4 linked regions of the Luteitalea sp. TBR-22 genome follow. The protein of the gene in region 1 binds, or shares a complex with, the protein of each later gene. Links are inferred from orthologs where the notes say so. Each region holds a gene or a part of one and is shown in the gene's direction. Other genes may lie near its edges.

Evidence for each region.
Region 2: the proteins of TBR22_RS10420 (region 1) and nuoH are in contact, whole or in part, in a cryo-EM structure (PDB 6ZJN), measured with the Thermus thermophilus proteins. The link is inferred for Luteitalea sp. TBR-22 from one-to-one orthologs. Residues at the interface, in WP_096411123.1 of Thermus thermophilus: Thr2, Leu3, Lys4, Leu6, Ser9, Thr13, Tyr16, Leu17, Val22, Thr23; in WP_096411122.1 of Thermus thermophilus: Arg41, Phe42, Val44, Arg45, Met46, Thr296, Tyr354.
Region 3: the proteins of TBR22_RS10420 (region 1) and TBR22_RS19405 are in contact, whole or in part, in a crystal structure (PDB 6I1P), measured with the Thermus thermophilus proteins. The link is inferred for Luteitalea sp. TBR-22 from one-to-one orthologs. Residues at the interface, in WP_096411123.1 of Thermus thermophilus: Val22, Thr23, Val24, Pro25, Tyr26, Pro27, Val31, Ala32, Leu33, Phe37, Pro64, Ala65, Asn94, Met95, Leu96, Arg97, Cys98, Ile99, Phe100, Phe119, Glu120, Met121, Ala122, Asp123, Tyr124, Glu125, Tyr126, Asp128, Leu129, Lys144; in WP_096411117.1 of Thermus thermophilus: Ala56, Arg57, Asn58, Asp59, Arg62, Phe63, Ala110, Ser113, Ser114, Gly115, Gly116, Met117, Asn119, Gln125, Asn126, Asp134, Val135, Tyr136, Val137, Pro138, Gly139, Cys140, Arg143, Glu145, Ala146, Ile148, Tyr149, Ala150, Met152, Gln153.
Region 4: the proteins of TBR22_RS10420 (region 1) and nuoD are in contact, whole or in part, in a crystal structure (PDB 4HEA), measured with the Thermus thermophilus proteins. The link is inferred for Luteitalea sp. TBR-22 from one-to-one orthologs. Residues at the interface, in WP_096411123.1 of Thermus thermophilus: Thr2, Ala5, Leu6, Ser9, Ile12, Thr13, Tyr16, Leu33, Lys34, Pro35, Arg36, Phe37, His38, Leu58, Ala61, Ala62, Cys63, Pro64, Tyr66, Ile99, Phe100, Cys101, Gly102, Leu103, Glu105, Glu106, Ala107, Cys108, Pro109, Gly111; in WP_223903221.1 of Thermus thermophilus: His72, Arg73, Leu76, Gln77, Thr80, Tyr81, Arg84, Thr144, Tyr148, Arg151, Asp158, Glu161, Trp162, Val163, Thr164, Gly165, Gln166, Asn171, Arg174, Lys179, Glu180, Asp181, Leu182, Pro183, Glu184, Glu185, Arg200, Glu203, Leu207, Glu210.

Annotation. Positions count from the first base shown.
Region 1 is NZ_AP024452.1:2,534,121-2,538,085, forward strand. The notes cover bases 589-3,344. They hold TBR22_RS10420 (NADH-quinone oxidoreductase subunit I), read left to right. Parts: upstream 589-1,621; coding sequence 1,622-2,068; downstream 2,069-3,344. Other genes in these bases: TBR22_RS10410 (sensor histidine kinase), read right to left, coding at 589-616; TBR22_RS10415 (PEP-CTERM sorting domain-containing protein), read right to left, coding at 742-1,365; TBR22_RS10425 (bifunctional homocysteine S-methyltransferase/methylenetetrahydrofolate reductase), read left to right, coding at 2,077-3,344. Also shown: more of TBR22_RS10410, read right to left, coding at 1-588; more of TBR22_RS10425, read left to right, coding at 3,345-3,954. UniProt on the Escherichia coli protein: NDH-1 shuttles electrons from NADH, via FMN and iron-sulfur (Fe-S) centers, to quinones in the respiratory chain. The immediate electron acceptor for the enzyme in this species is believed to be ubiquinone.
Region 2 is NZ_AP024452.1:4,598,156-4,602,214, reverse strand. Bases 29-2,878 are described here. They hold nuoH (NADH-quinone oxidoreductase subunit NuoH), read left to right. Parts: upstream 29-861; coding sequence 862-1,896; downstream 1,897-2,878. Other genes in these bases: nuoL (NADH-quinone oxidoreductase subunit L), read left to right, coding at 2,751-2,878; nuoK (NADH-quinone oxidoreductase subunit NuoK), read left to right, coding at 2,434-2,736; TBR22_RS19370 (NADH-quinone oxidoreductase subunit J), read left to right, coding at 1,902-2,417; nuoF (NADH-quinone oxidoreductase subunit NuoF), read left to right, coding at 29-840. Also shown: more of nuoF, read left to right, coding at 1-28; more of nuoL, read left to right, coding at 2,879-4,059. UniProt on the Escherichia coli protein: NDH-1 shuttles electrons from NADH, via FMN and iron-sulfur (Fe-S) centers, to quinones in the respiratory chain. The immediate electron acceptor for the enzyme in this species is believed to be ubiquinone.
Region 3 is NZ_AP024452.1:4,604,421-4,608,570, reverse strand. The notes cover bases 1,210-4,150. They hold TBR22_RS19405 (NADH-quinone oxidoreductase subunit B), read left to right. Parts: upstream 1,210-2,412; coding sequence 2,413-2,889; downstream 2,890-4,150. Other genes in these bases: nuoD (NADH dehydrogenase (quinone) subunit D), read left to right, coding at 4,105-4,150; TBR22_RS19395 (SIS domain-containing protein), read left to right, coding at 3,484-4,089; TBR22_RS19400 (NADH-quinone oxidoreductase subunit C), read left to right, coding at 2,894-3,487; TBR22_RS19410 (NADH-quinone oxidoreductase subunit A), read left to right, coding at 2,006-2,368; TBR22_RS19415 (glycosyltransferase), read right to left, coding at 1,210-1,514. Outside these bases: more of TBR22_RS19415, read right to left, coding at 1-1,209. UniProt on the Escherichia coli protein: NDH-1 shuttles electrons from NADH, via FMN and iron-sulfur (Fe-S) centers, to quinones in the respiratory chain. The immediate electron acceptor for the enzyme in this species is ubiquinone.
Region 4 is NZ_AP024452.1:4,602,340-4,605,326, reverse strand. Bases 1-2,951 are described here. They hold nuoD (NADH dehydrogenase (quinone) subunit D), read left to right. Parts: upstream 1-860; coding sequence 861-2,042; downstream 2,043-2,951. Other genes in these bases: nuoF (NADH-quinone oxidoreductase subunit NuoF), read left to right, coding at 2,648-2,951; nuoE (NADH-quinone oxidoreductase subunit NuoE), read left to right, coding at 2,039-2,644; TBR22_RS19395 (SIS domain-containing protein), read left to right, coding at 240-845; TBR22_RS19400 (NADH-quinone oxidoreductase subunit C), read left to right, coding at 1-243. Outside these bases: more of nuoF, read left to right, coding at 2,952-2,987.

The DNA of each region.
Region 1 (3,965 bases):
TCAGGGCCAGCATGCCGGGAGAGTGCGCCGGGAAGAAGAACAGGCGTTCGATGCCGTAACGATGGCCGAGGGCCTGATGCAGCACCTCGAGCGCCAGCGGCGCCGCGATGAGCAGCATCTGCCAGTCCACCTCGAACCGGCGCACCAGCTTCCAGAGGTAGCGCAGCAACCCGGTCAGCACGAACGGGGAGAAGTGCCAGATGGCATCCTTGGGGCAGATCTCGCGGAGGCCGCCGCCGGCGAAGCCGCAACCGACGTACAGCGGCACCGCGATCCACTCGCCGCCGGCCATCGCGGTGAGCCCCACCATGGCGCCGACGATGGCGCCGGCGTAGGGACCGGCGACCAGGCCGGCCATGTAGGCGCCGCCGAGGGAGACGTCAGCAGCCGCGTAATTGAGGAGCAGCCGGCTGGCGACGCCTGCTGACAGCGGGATGCCGAGGGCGCCGATGAACTTGACCCGCTCCGGCCAGTCGCGGCGCTCGGTCAGCAGGAGCGTGCGAAACCTCCGGAACCGCACCAGCATCGTCGACAGCGCGGCCACGGCGGCCAGCTGCACGATTTGCGTCACGAGCAGGTACTGCTCGAACGTCAGGAAGCGCGGACCCTGGGGCACAGGGCAGTGTAACCTCCGGCCGGGCTGTCGCTGGTCGGCGCCGGCCGGCGGCTGCAGAAACACGACGGCCGGGCACGCCGCAGGGCGCGTCCGGCCAGGTCGGATCCGGATTCAGGCCGAGCCGGTCAGCGCCGACGTCGACGCAACAGGCCTGCGGAGGCGAGGGCCAGGCCGGCCAGCGTGAGGCTCGCAGGCTCCGGAATGCGGCGCACCGTCGAGGCCACCGTGTACGACGCCGACACGGATCCGAGTTCGTCGTCGCTACGGCGGCCGCCGATGCGCGTCTGGGTGGCCGAGAAGGTGAGGCTCATCGGGCCCGGCGTGAACGTGCTGACCAGCCCCTGCGGCACGAAGGTGCCGAAGGCCGTCACCGACACCGATCGGTTGGTCGACGTGCTGCCCGGGTTCAGGGCGGCGGTGGTCACCGTGCCCGTGAAGTCGCCCCAGGCGGCATCGAAGCTGACCGGCGCGCCCACCGTGGCGGTGATCGACTGGGTGACCACGGCGGCCGCCGGGTTCACGGCCGGCGGGACGAAGCCCGGAACGATGGTCAGGGCGCCGGTGCCGCCCGTGAACAGGGAGTAGGTGAAGTTGAAGGTGGTCCCGACGTTGATGAGGACGGCCGGCGTCCAGTCCGCGACACCGAGGGAGACCTGACCCGTGGCCGAGATCGGCGCCGCCTGCGCCGGAGCGCTGGAAGACAGGCCGACGAAGAAGGAGAGGGCAGCGACGAAATGGGTGAGCTTCATTGTTGAGCGCTGATTATGCAGCAAATGCGCCAAAGGGCCGAGCTTTCTCCGCCTGAGCCGGCGGACGCTCCCGTACCCTCAAGAGGGATGATTGATCCAGACTTCGCGACTCTTGTCTCTGCAGGGGTAGACTAATTCGAGCGGCGCCGGGCCCGTCCCCTGCCACCTTCGATACCCGCATGTCGTTCTTGTTGTTACACTACGAAGTGGTTCCGTGCCCTGGTGGGGCGACGGGGCCCACCGGAGGCTCAGACAGATGATTCGTCCCTGGATCGTCGGGTTCAAGACCACGCTCGGGCACATGTTCAAGAAGCCCATCAGCGTGAACTACCCGGACGAGAAGGTTCCGATGTTCCCGAAGTGGCGCGGCAAGCAGGTCTTGATGCGCGACGAGAACGGGTTGGAGAAGTGCGTGGCATGCGGGCTCTGCGCCGTGGCATGTCCCGCCGATGCGATCTACCTCGAACCTGCCGAGAACGACGGCAGCGTGATGGCCGGGCCGCGTTACGCCCGCACATATCAGATCCACAAGACCCGCTGCATCTTCTGCGGGTACTGCGAAGAGGCCTGTCCCGTGTCTGCCATCTTCATGGGCAAGGACTACGAACTGGCCGTGTACAGCAAGGACGACTTCGTGTGGGACAAGGAAGACCTCCTCGTCCCCGTGCCTGGCCAGGCTCAGGCGCCGGCGGCGCGCAAGTAACCCCGTCCGTGACCGAGTCCTTCCTCGACGCCCTGCGCGCTCGGGTGCTCATCTGCGATGGCGCGATGGGCACCCAGCTCTACGCCCGCGGCGTCTTCCTCAATCGCGCGTTCGAGGACCTGAATCTCACCGAGCCCGACCTCGTCGTCGGGGTCCATCAGGCCTACGTGCGCGCCGGCGCCGAGATCATCGAGACCAACACCTTCGGCGCCAATCGCCTGAAGCTGGCCAGCTTCGGGCTGGCCGAGAAGGTGCACGCGATCAACGTGGCCGGCGCGCGCATCGCGCGCCATGCGGCGCGCGACGGGGCGTGGGTGGCCGGCTCGATCGGGCCGCTCGGCGTGCGCGTCGAGCCGTGGGGCAAGACGGGCCTCGACGAGGCGGCGGCGATCTTCGCCGAGCAGGCGCGTGGCCTGGCCGACGGGGGCGTCGACCTCTTCGTGCTGGAGACCTTCCGGGACGTCAGCGAGATCGGCGCCGCCATCCGGGCCATCCGCAGCGTCAGTGATCGCCCGGTCGTCGCGATGCTGACCACCGCCGAGGACGGCAACACGCTGGACGGCACACCGGTCGAGCAGTTCGGGCCGCAACTGGTGGAGTTCGGCGCCGACGTCATCGGCGTCAACTGCAGCGTCGGACCGGCGGCGATGCTCGACACGGTCGAACGGCTGGCCAAGGTCGTGCCCGGTACGCTGCTCGCCGCGATGCCCAACGCGGGCAAGCCCCGCGACGTCGACGGCCGCAACCTGTATCTCTGCTCGCCCGACTACATGGCGTCGTACGCGCGGCGGTTCGTCGGCGCCGGCGTGCGGCTGATCGGCGGCTGCTGCGGCACCACCCCCGATCACGTGCGCCAGATCGCCCTTGCCGTACACGCCCTCGGAGCGCCGGCCCCGACGTCGCCCTCGGTGACCGGGACCACCCCGGTGCGCGAAGCCGTGACGCCCGTGCCGGTCGAGTCGAGATCGCGCCTGGCCAATGCCCTGCGGCGGGGGCGTTTCGTGACCGGCGTCGAGTTGGTGCCGCCGGCCGGCTTCGGACACGACCGCATCGCGCAGCAGGCGCGCGAGGCCCGCATCAACGGCCTCGATGTGGTGCTGGTGAGCGACGGGTCGGGCACGCGAGCCCGCATGAGCGCCCTGGCCAGTGCCGTCACCGTGGAGCAGAGTGCCGGTGTCGAGGCCATCCTGGAATACAGCTGCCGCGACCACAGCCTGCACGCCATGCAGGCGGACCTGCTTGGCGCGCACGCGCTCGGGCTGCGCAACCTCCTGTTGGTGACGGGACGGCCCTTGCGCCGGTCTGCCTATCCGGACGCCACCGCGGTGTTCGATGTCGATTCGATCGGCCTGACCAACGTCGCCGCCCGCTTCAACCGCGGCGAGGATGTGGGGGGCCAGCCCATCGGGGTGCCCACCGGCTTCCACATCGGCGTCGCGGCCAACCCGACGGCGGTGATGCCCGAGCGTGAGCTCTCGCGCTATCGGTACAAGGTGGAGGCCGGCGCCGAGTTCGTGGTCATGGGCCCCATCTACGACGTCGACGCGCTGCGGCAGTTCCTCGACGAGACGACCGAGCAGCGGGTGCCGGTGCTGGCCATCGTGCGCCCCTTCGAGAGCGCGCGTCAGGCCGAGCAGTTGGCCAACGAGGAACCCGGCGTGAGCGTGCCCGAGGCTCTGGTGACGCGCATGGCAGAGGCCGAGCGGACCGGTCGCGTGCATGAGGAGGCGCTCACGATCGCCCGTGAACTCGTCGTGGCGATCCGGCCGCTGGTCGCTGGCATCATCGTCGCAGCCGCCGGTGGTCGGGTGGCGACGGCGCTGGACGTGCTCGGCGCCCTGACGAGGTCGGAGGACCTCCTGCCCCAGGTGGGGCAATCCGCGTGAGCAACGGGGCC
Region 2 (4,059 bases), 2.1 Mb from region 1 along the record:
GGCGAGGACTGCGACATCTGGATCCATCGCGGCGCCGGCGCGTACGAGGCCGGCGAGGAGACCGCGCTCATCGAGTCACTCGAGGGCAAGCGCGCGCAGCCCCGCCTCAAGCCGCCCTTCCCGGCCGTCGTCGGCCTCTACGGCTGCCCGACGGTGGTCAACAACGTCGAGACGATCTGCAACGTGCCCCTGATCATCGAGAAGGGCCACGAGTGGTTCGCCTCGATCGGGCCCGAGAAGAACACCGGGCCGAAGCTGTTCTGCATCAGCGGCCACGTGAAGAAGCCCGGCGTCTACGAGGCGCCGATGGACACGACGCTCCGGCAGCTGATCTACGACTACGCCGGCGGCATGCGCCACGACCGGCAGATCAAGGCCGTGATCCCCGGCGGCTCCTCCACGCCCGTGCTGCTGCCCGACAAGCTCGACACGCACCTGAGCTTCGACGGGATGGTCGCCGCCGGCTCGATGCTCGGCTCGGCGGCCGTCATCGTCATGGACGAGACGACCAGCATGGTGTGGGCGGCCAAGAATCTGATCCACTTCTACAAGCACGAGTCGTGCGGCAAGTGCACGCCGTGCCGCGAGGGCGTGGACTGGCTGTACAAGATCCTCGACAAGATCGAGCGCGGCGACGGCGAGCCGCGCGACGTCGAGCTGCTGCTCAGCGTGTGCGACAACATCGGCGGCAAGACGCTGTGCCCGTTCGGCGATGCCGAGATCGCGCCCGTGCTGAGCACCATCCAGCACTTCCGGGCCGAGTACGAGGCCTACATCACGACGGGCGAGTCGCCCGTGACGAGCGACTTCCGCGCGGCCGAGCCCGTCGGCGCGCACTAGCGAGAAGAGTCCGTGCCGACGATCACTCCCAGTCTCGTCTTCCAGATCTCGCTCATCGGCGTGGTCTTCTTCGCGCTGCAGATCTCCGCAGCGGTGCTCGTGTACTTCGAGCGCAAGATCTCCGGCTGGGCCCAGCAGCGCGTCGGCCCCAACCGGACGGGGCCCCTGGGCCTCCTCCAGCCGCTTGCCGACATCGTCAAGCTGATCTTCAAGGAGGAGCTCCGTCCGGTCGCCGCCGACAAGTGGCTGTTCTACCTGGCGCCGATCCTCTCGGCGACGACGGCCTTCGCGGCATTCGCCGTGATCCCGTTCGGCCCGCCGACGACGTTCTTCGGGCTGCTGGAGAAGCCGGTGCCGCTGCAGGTGGCCGACCTGAACGTGGCGGTGCTCGTGGTGTTCGCCATCACCTCGATGGGCATCTACGGCATCGTGCTGGCCGGCTGGGCCTCCAACAGCAAGTACTCGCTGCTCGGCGGCCTGCGCAGCTCGGCGCAGATGGTCAGCTACGAGCTCGCCTACGGCATGTCGCTGGCGTCGGTCCTGGTGATCGCCAACACGCTGTCGCTGCGCGAGATCGTCGACGCGCAGGCCGGGGTGTGGTGGCTGTTCAACGCCATCCCGGTGCCGCGCTGGTACGTGTTCCTCGCGCCGGTCGGCTTCTTCATCTTCTTCGTGGCCGGCATCGCCGAGACCAACCGCGCGCCGTTCGACTTCCCTGAAGCGGAGCAGGAACTGGTCGCCGGCTACCACACCGAGTACAGCTCGATGTCGTTCGCGCTGTTCTTCCTGGCCGAGTACGTGAACATGGTGGTGGTGTGCGGCGTCGCCACGAGCCTGTTCCTGGGCGGCTTCTACATGCCCGGCCTGCCCGACTGGCTGGGGCCGCTGTGGTTCATCGGCAAGCTCGCCTTCCTGCTGTTCTTCTACATCTGGATGCGCTGGACGCTCCCGCGCTACCGCTACGACCAGCTGATGGACTTCGGCTGGAAGCGCCTGCTGCCGCTCTCGATCGTCAACCTGCTGGTGACGGCCGCCGGCGTCCTCTACTGGAGCTGAGACCCGTGGCCCCCTGGCTCTTCTACCTGTTCGCCGCCATCTCGCTGATCTGCTCGCTCGGGGTCATCGGGCAGCGCAATCCGATGTACAGCGTGCTGCTGCTCATCGGGTCGTTCATCTCGCTGGCCGGCCTCTACGTGGGCCTCGACTCGCCGTTCGTCGCGGTCACCCAGATCGTCGTGTACGCCGGCGCCATCATGGTGCTGTTCCTCTTCGTGGTGATGCTGCTCAACGCGCCGCGGGAGGACGTCGCCCCGGGCGCCCAGCTGCCGATTCCCGGCGGCGTCAAGGCGTTCGGCGCGGTGCTCGCGCTCGGCATGGGCACGATGCTGGTGTGGGCGCTCAGCCGGCTCGGGGCGGTGCCCTTCGTCAACGACCCGCAGGCCGCTGCGCGGGTCGCCTCGGTCCGCGACATCGGCGTCATGCTGTTCCGCGACCACGCCTTCGCGTTCGAGGTCACCTCGATCCTCATCCTCGTCGCCATGGTCGGCGCCGTGGTGCTGGCCAAGAAGACCGTCTAGGCCCGGACATCCGCCGATGATCACGCTCAATCACTACCTGCTTCTCTCCGCGCTGCTGTTCAGCATCGGGACCGCCGGCATCTTCCTGCGGCGCAACCTGATCACGCTGCTGCTGTCGGTGGAGATCATGCTCAACGCCGTGAACCTGACGTTCGTGGCGCTCGGGCGCTTCAACGGGTCGGTCGAGGGCCAGATCATCACGTTCTTCGTGATGACCGTGGCGGCGGCAGAGGCCGCCGTCGGCCTGGCGATCGTCATCGCCCTGTTCCGGCACCGGGAGACGCTCACGCCCGATGCCTTCACCTCCCTGAAGTGGTAGGGCGACAAGACGCGATGCTCCTGTTCATCATCCTCGCCCCGTTCATCGGGTTCCTGATCAACGCGTTCCTCGGCCGGAAGCTCCCCAAGGCCGTGTCGGGCGGCGTCGCCGTCGCGGCGCTGCTGGCGTCGTTCGGCCTGTCGCTGGCCGCGGCGGCGCAGATCTTCGGCGCCCCGGCCGACCAGCGCGTCCTCGAGCAGACGGTCTTCACGTGGATGTCGTCGGGCGACTTCACCGTCCCCTTCGCGCTGCGCCTCGACCCGCTCTCGACCGTGATGATCCTGGTCATCACCGGCATCGGCTCGCTGATCCACATCTACTCGACCAGCTACATGCACGAGGAGCGCGACGGCGAGTACGCGCGCTACTTCTCGTACCTGAACCTGTTCGTCGCGTTCATGCTCACGCTGGTGCTCGGCGCCAGCTTCCCGATCATGTTCGTGGGCTGGGAGGGCGTCGGCCTCTGCTCCTACCTGCTCATCGGCTTCTGGTTCTCCAAGAAGTCGGCCACCGATGCCGGCAAGAAGGCGTTCATCGTCAACCGCATCGGTGACTTCGCCTTCATCCTCGGCATGTTCGGCGCGTTCGTCACCTTCGGCACCCTCGACTTCACGGCCATCGCGCAGAAGGTCGCGACGATGCCCGTCGAGCTCACCTGGGGCGTGCTGTCGATCACGACGCTGCTGTTCTTCATCGGCGCCACCGGCAAGTCGGCGCAGATTCCGCTGTACGTCTGGCTGCCCGACGCCATGGAGGGGCCGACGCCGGTCTCTGCCCTCATCCACGCGGCGACGATGGTGACCGCGGGCGTGTACATGATCGGCCGCAACGCCGAGCTGTTCGCGCACGCGCCGCACACGATGCAGGTGGTGGCGGTGATCGGCGCGCTGACTGCGCTGATGGCCGGCACGATCGGCCTGGTGCAGAACGACATCAAGCGCGTGCTCGCGTACTCGACGGTGTCGCAGCTCGGGTACATGTTCCTGGCGATGGGCGTCGGCGCCTTCTCGGCCGGCGTCTTCCACCTCTACACGCACGCGTTCTTCAAGGCCCTGATGTTCCTCGGCTCCGGCTCGGTCATCCATGCGATGGCCGGCGAGCAGGACATGCGGAAGATGGGCGGGCTGAAGAAGTACATGCCGATCACCTACTGGACGTTCGTGATCGGCGCGGCGGCCATCGCCGGCGTGCCCGGCCTGGCCGGGTTCTTCAGCAAGGACGAAATCCTGTTCCAGGCCTACTACACGGGCCACACCGGCCTGTGGGCCATCGGCGCCCTCACGGGCCTGCTGACGGCCTGCTACATGTTCCGCCTCATCTTCA
Region 3 (4,150 bases), 2.1 Mb from region 1 along the record:
AGCGCACGGGCCCAGCGGCTCGTGTCGGGATGCAGGTGAGCCGGGGCATCGGCCGGCCACCGGTCGGGCACCGGCTGCGCGGCGGCCCAGGTCAGCGCTGCCTCGTAGTCGCGGTGCATGCGTGGCAGCGTGTGGCGCGCCTCCCACCAGCCGCGGGCGTTGTGGCCCAGCGACGCGCGGAGGTCGGCGTCGATCACCAGGCGCCGAAGGGCCCGGACGAGCATGTCCTGCTCGTCCTGCAGGTCCACCGAGACGGCGACGGCCCGGGTCGGCGACGGCGGCTGGAACACTGCCGCGGCGTCGGTCCGGTCGTGCTTGAGCGTCCAGTGCCGCGGGTCGAGCGTCGGCACGTCGGCGGTCGACAGCTGGTCGGGCACGATGGTCGGCTTGCCGGCCGCCAGGCAGCGGAGCCACGACGCGGAGGTCTCGCGCGCCGTGGGCCAGCGCAGGCAGAGGCACACGTCGGCTCCGCGCAACTCGGCCGCCAGTCGGTCGTCGTCCACGTAGCCGGTCACCTCGAGCAGGTCGCGCGTGCCGGTCCGGGCCACGTCCTGCCAGAGCGCATAGTGCTCGCCGATCTCGCCCACCAGCCGCAGCCGCACCGCCGGCAGGTCCGCCCTCAACACCTGCAGGGCGCGCAGGATCGGCAGGATGCGCTTTTCGGGCGTGATCACGCCGAAGGCAGCCACGACCACATCACTATCGGCCTTCGGTAGGCTCTCTGAGCCCTGAGTCCTGAGCCCTGAGCCTGCCTCGGCCTTCGTCATGCGGCCGTCGGCCTTCGGCAGGCTCTCTGAGCCCTGAGCCCCGAGCCCTGAGCCATTCAGCGTGCTCTCTGAGCCCTGAGCCCTGGGCCCTGAGCCCGCGTCCCTGGGTTCCGAGCCTGCCCACGGGTCCGGCACCCCCATCGACACCGCCCGGATGGGCGTACCGGGGAACTCTTCGGCCAGCGCCTGCCGCAACGGTTCCCCATGCACGACGACCGCCCGCGCGCCACACATCACCGTCCGGAGCATCGGCCACAGGTAGTAGGGCGACCCCTCCAGGCCGGCGACCACGAAGTCGGCGACCCGTGGGTCGACGCCGGGATGGTTGAAGCGGAACTCGGCGCGGTAGTCGTCGTCTCGCCGGTCACTCAAGAGGGCGTGGGCACGCGCGTGGTGGAGCGCGGCGTCGTGCAGCACGACCAGCCCGGGCCACCGGAGCAGGTAGGGCCACTGGTAGCGATGGCAGGCGGCATTGCCCATCTGGTAGACGATGAGGTCGTACGGCTGGCGCTCCTGGGCGACGGGGAAGTCGTAGGCGCGGAGGAGGGGCAACCCGAGCGGCCCTTCCAGCGGGACGGTCAGTGGGCCCCGGCCGGCGTGCAGGTGCCCGCCGGCGGCTTGCCAGACCCGATCCTCGACGTACAGGTCGATGGCGTGGTGGCCGGCGAGTCCCTGCAGGACATCGAGGCTGTAGGCCGCGATCCCCGAGTGCACCGGGGGCAGGGGCGAGAACCAGGCGAGGCGCACGACAGCACAGTACTGTACTCGGGCGGCTCGAGGGTGGAGGCTCGAGGCTCCCGGCGCACGTCAGGCCCAAGGCCCAAGGCCCAAGGCCCAAGGCCCAAGGCTCGAGGCTCAGGGCTCTGAGAGCATCGAGAGAGCGGCGCGTTGGGCTCGGCGGGCATGGCGACGGACTCTGGGCCCGGCCCCCATTGCCGCGATGCCAGCGCTCCGGGCCTCCTGGTGCCCGCTGCCCGGTGCCCGCCGCCCGGTACCCGGTGCCCGCTGGCCGGTGCCCGGAGTCTGCGTGCGGTTCCCGACTCCCGACTCCCGACTCCCGACTCCCGGAATGCATTGCAGATGAGTGCGTAAGCGGGCTAGCATCTACGGGATCGAGCCCCGCCTGCGGCAGGCGCCGGCGGGACCGACAGCGGGGGCGCGCGTGATGGGCACGCACGGCCACGCTTGCGCGACTTTTCACAAGCGCCACCTCCGCCGCGGCGCGGCGACCTACACGCATGGACGGCTGGGTTCCGATTCTGCTGCTGATGGCCTTCGGCTTCTCCTTCGCCGCGGGCAACGTCTTCCTGTCGCAGTACCTCGGGCCGCGCAACCCGACGGCCGAGAAGCTGGCGCCCTACGAGTGCGGCATGCCGCCGGTGGGTGACGCTCGCGAGCGCATGTCGGTGCGGTTCTACCTCGTGGCGATGATCTTCCTGCTGTTCGACATCGAGGTGGCGTTCCTCTATCCCTGGGCCGTGGCCCTGCGCGAACTGCAGTGGACCGGGTTCGTGCAGATCCTCGTCTTCTTCCTGATCCTGATCACCGGCTATGTCTACGTGTGGCGCAAGGGCGCCCTCGACTGGAACACGCGGGACTGACCGTCCCGCCCCGGTGTCGAAAGAGCTGACGGACTGCTGCAGTCATGGCTGATATCGAAATTCCCGTTCTCACGACCACGGTCGACAAGCTGGTGGGCTGGGCCCGCCGCTCGGCCATCTGGCCGGTGGCGTTCGGCCTGGCCTGCTGCGCCATCGAGATGATGGCCATGGCCGCCAATCGCTACGACGTGGCGCGCTTCGGCGCCGAGGTGTTCCGCGGCTCGCCGCGACAGGCCGACCTGATGATCGTCGCCGGCCGGCTGTCGCGGAAGATGGCCCCGGCGCTCCGGCGCGTCTACGACCAGATGCCCGAGCCCAAGTGGGTCATCTCCATGGGGGCCTGCGCGTCGGTCGGCGGGGTGTTCGACAACTACGCCATCGTGCAGGGGGTCGATCAGGTGGTGCCGGTCGACGTCTTCGTGCCCGGCTGCCCGCCGCGGCCCGAATCCCTGATCTACGGCATCGTCCAACTGCAGCGGAAGATGGCCCGGTCGCGCCAGCCGCTGGTCAACTTCGGCTGATCGCATGGACTTCGCAACGCGACTGGATGCCCTCCGGCAGGCCCTGCCGGACGTGACCATCGAAGAGGTGCCCGCGCCGGACCAGCCGGCGATCGTGGTGCCGGCCGCCGACATCGAGCGCGTCGCCCGGCAGCTGCGCGAGCACCCGGCGCTGCAGTTCCAGGCGCTGGCCGAGTGCACCGCCGCCGACTTCTGGCCCCGTGAGCCGCGCTTCGAGGTGGTCTACCACTTCGTGTCCATGGGGCCGGAGGCCCTGGGCGCGGGCGTGCCCCCGGCGCAGCGGCTCCGCGTCAAGGTGCGCGTCGGCGGCGAGACGCCGAGCGTGCCGACCATCGTGCGCATCTACCCGAACGCCAACTGGTACGAGCGCGAGGTGTTCGACCTGTTCGGGGTGGCCTTCGAAGGCCACCCGGACCTGCGGCGCCTGCTGATGCCCGAGGACTGGGAGGGGCACCCGGCGCGCAAGGACTACCCGGTGCAGATCCACAAGGCCGTCGACATCGGCGAGGCCATCCAGGTCACCGAAGAGGAGTTCGTGCGCAACATCGAGCGGCAGCGGCGCGCTGCCAGCGCGAGCGCCGGATTCAACGTGCAGTGACCGACCCGGCCGAAGCCCGCGGCGTCGCGGCGATCGAGGCGGCGGCCGACGCGCACCGCCGCGCCGCGGCGGTGCTCGGGCCGGTAGTGGCGCGGACCGCCTCGCAGGTCGCGGCAGTGCTCGCCGCCGGAGGGAAGGTCCTCGCGTGTGGCAATGGCGGCAGTGCGGCCGAGTGCCAGCACTTCGCCGCGGAACTCACCGGACGCTTCCGTCGCGAGCGGGCCGCATGGCCGGCGATGGCGCTCACGGTGGACACGAGCGCGCTGACCGCGGTCGGCAACGATTACGGCTTCGACCGGATCTTCGCCCGGCAGGTCGAGGCGTTCGGGCGGCCCGGCGACGTGCTGCTGGCCATCTCCACGAGCGGGCGGTCGCCCAACGTGGTGGCGGCGGCCCGGGCCGGCCGGGCGCGCGGACTGCACGTGGTGGCGCTCACGGGGGCGAACCCCGGCCCGCTCGGCGCGGAGGCCGACGAGGTGATTGCGGTGCCGGAGTCCGACACCGCCCGCGTGCAGGAAGTGCACCTGACGGTGCTGCACGCGGTATGTGACGAAGTGGAACGCGCGCTGGCCGGCGAGTCCGGTCAGCGCCTTGAGCCCTGAGCCCGAAGCCCGTATATGGCTGAAATCCGCACCGAAACGATGACGGTCAACATGGGGCCGC
Region 4 (2,987 bases), 2.1 Mb from region 1 along the record:
AACTGGTACGAGCGCGAGGTGTTCGACCTGTTCGGGGTGGCCTTCGAAGGCCACCCGGACCTGCGGCGCCTGCTGATGCCCGAGGACTGGGAGGGGCACCCGGCGCGCAAGGACTACCCGGTGCAGATCCACAAGGCCGTCGACATCGGCGAGGCCATCCAGGTCACCGAAGAGGAGTTCGTGCGCAACATCGAGCGGCAGCGGCGCGCTGCCAGCGCGAGCGCCGGATTCAACGTGCAGTGACCGACCCGGCCGAAGCCCGCGGCGTCGCGGCGATCGAGGCGGCGGCCGACGCGCACCGCCGCGCCGCGGCGGTGCTCGGGCCGGTAGTGGCGCGGACCGCCTCGCAGGTCGCGGCAGTGCTCGCCGCCGGAGGGAAGGTCCTCGCGTGTGGCAATGGCGGCAGTGCGGCCGAGTGCCAGCACTTCGCCGCGGAACTCACCGGACGCTTCCGTCGCGAGCGGGCCGCATGGCCGGCGATGGCGCTCACGGTGGACACGAGCGCGCTGACCGCGGTCGGCAACGATTACGGCTTCGACCGGATCTTCGCCCGGCAGGTCGAGGCGTTCGGGCGGCCCGGCGACGTGCTGCTGGCCATCTCCACGAGCGGGCGGTCGCCCAACGTGGTGGCGGCGGCCCGGGCCGGCCGGGCGCGCGGACTGCACGTGGTGGCGCTCACGGGGGCGAACCCCGGCCCGCTCGGCGCGGAGGCCGACGAGGTGATTGCGGTGCCGGAGTCCGACACCGCCCGCGTGCAGGAAGTGCACCTGACGGTGCTGCACGCGGTATGTGACGAAGTGGAACGCGCGCTGGCCGGCGAGTCCGGTCAGCGCCTTGAGCCCTGAGCCCGAAGCCCGTATATGGCTGAAATCCGCACCGAAACGATGACGGTCAACATGGGGCCGCAGCATCCCGCCACGCACGGCGTGCTGCGCCTCGTCGTCGAGCTCGACGGCGAGCAGATCGTGAGCGCCCAGCCCACGATCGGCTACCTGCACACCGGGATCGAGAAGACGGCCGAGCAGAAGAAGTGGCAGCAGATCGTCCCGCTCGTCGAGCGCATGGACTACCTCGGGCCACACTCCAACGCGCTGGCCTACGTGCTCGCCGTCGAGAAGCTGCTCGGCGTGGAGGTGCCCGAGCGCGTGCAGAACATCCGCGTGCTGATCGCGGAGCTGCAGCGCATCATGAGCCACCTGGTGTGGCTCGGCACCCACGGGATGGAGATCGGCGCGATCACGATGATGATGTACTGCTTCCGCGAGCGGGAGCTGCTGCTCAACATCAACGAGATGCTCGCCGGATTCCGGCTGTTCCCGAGCTACATCCGCGTCGGCGGCCTCCGCGAGGACCTGCCGCACGGCTTCCACCAGGCCGTCACTGCCTTCCTCGACCGCTTCCCCGCGAAGATGGACGAGTACGAGGGCATGCTCACCAAGAACTCGATCTGGATCGGCCGCACCAAGGGCGTCGGCATCCTGACCAAGCAGGACGTGCTCGACTGGGGCCTGCTCGGGCCGATCGCGCGCGGCTCCGGCGTCAAGTACGACGTGCGCAAGGTCTTCCCGTACCTGACCTACGCGACCTACGACTTCGACGTCCCGACCAGCGAGGTGGGCGACGTCTACGCGCGCTACCAGGTGCGCTGCGCCGAGATGCGCGAGAGCTGGAAGATCTGCAAGCAGGCGATCGCGCGCATCACCCCGACCGGCGAGTGGGGCGTCGACGACCCGCGCATCGTGCCGCCGCCCAAGGACAAGGTCTACTCGGAGATGGAAGCGCTCATCCAGCACTTCCTGATCTACTCGCAGGGCTTCACCGTGCCGGCCGGCGACGCCTACGTGCCGATCGAGGGCCCGCGCGGCGAGCAGGGCTTCTACGTCGTGTCCGACGGCACCAACCGGCCGGTGCGCGTCAAGTCGCGCCCGCCGACGTTCCTGGCGCTGCAGGCGCTGCCCAAGCTGATCGCCGGCGGCCTCATCGCGGACGTCATCGCGGTGATCGGCTCGGTTGACGTCGTGATGGGAGATTCGGATCGATGAGTTTCCACCCGCAGATGCCCTACGGCGAGGGCTGGCACAAGAGCGAACGCTTCATCCCCGAGGAGGGGCCCGCGTTCGCGTTCACGCCGGAGCACCGCGCACAGCTCGAGGAGCTCTGCACCCACTACCCGCCGGAGCGCCGCAAGTCGGCGATCATCTCGGCGCTGTACATGGTGCAGGCGCAGCAGGGGCACGTCACCCTCAACGCCATGCGCCACGTCGCCGAGGTGATCGGCTGCACGACGGCCGAGGTCGAGGACGTCGTCACCTACTACGTGATGTTCTTCACCAGGCCGGTGGGCAAGTACGTCCTGCAGGTGTGCCGCACGCTGTCGTGCGCCCTCAACGGCGCCGAGAAGGTGACCGCGGCCCTCTGCAAGCACCTGCACGTGCAGCCCAACGAGACCACCGCCGATGGCCTGTTCACGGTGATGGAGTTCGAGTGCCTCGGGGCGTGCGATCGCGCGCCCGTGATCATGGTGAACAACGAGCACTGGCACGAGTGCCAGCAGCCCGAGGACGTCCCGGCCCTCATCGAGGGCCTGCGGACCCGGGGCCTCGCGGCCCTCTCCGGGTGCCACCTCGTGAAGGAGCGTACCTAGGCCATGCCCACGTTCGAACCGGTCCTGACCAAGTACGTCGACGAGCCGAACGGCTACACGCTCGACTTCTACGTGCAGCACGGCGGCTACCAGGCCCTGCGCACCGCCCTCGGCATGGCGCCCGACGCGATCGTCGACAGCGTCAAGAAGTCGGGCCTGCGCGGCCGCGGCGGCGCAGGCTTCCCGACCGGCCTGAAGTGGTCCTTCGTGCCCAAGGACAACCCCAAGCCGAAGTACCTGTGCGTCAACGCCGACGAGAGCGAGCCGGGCACGTTCAAGGATCACGTGCTGATGGAGCGCAACCCGCACCTGCTGTTCGAGGGGTGCGTGATCGCCTGCCGCG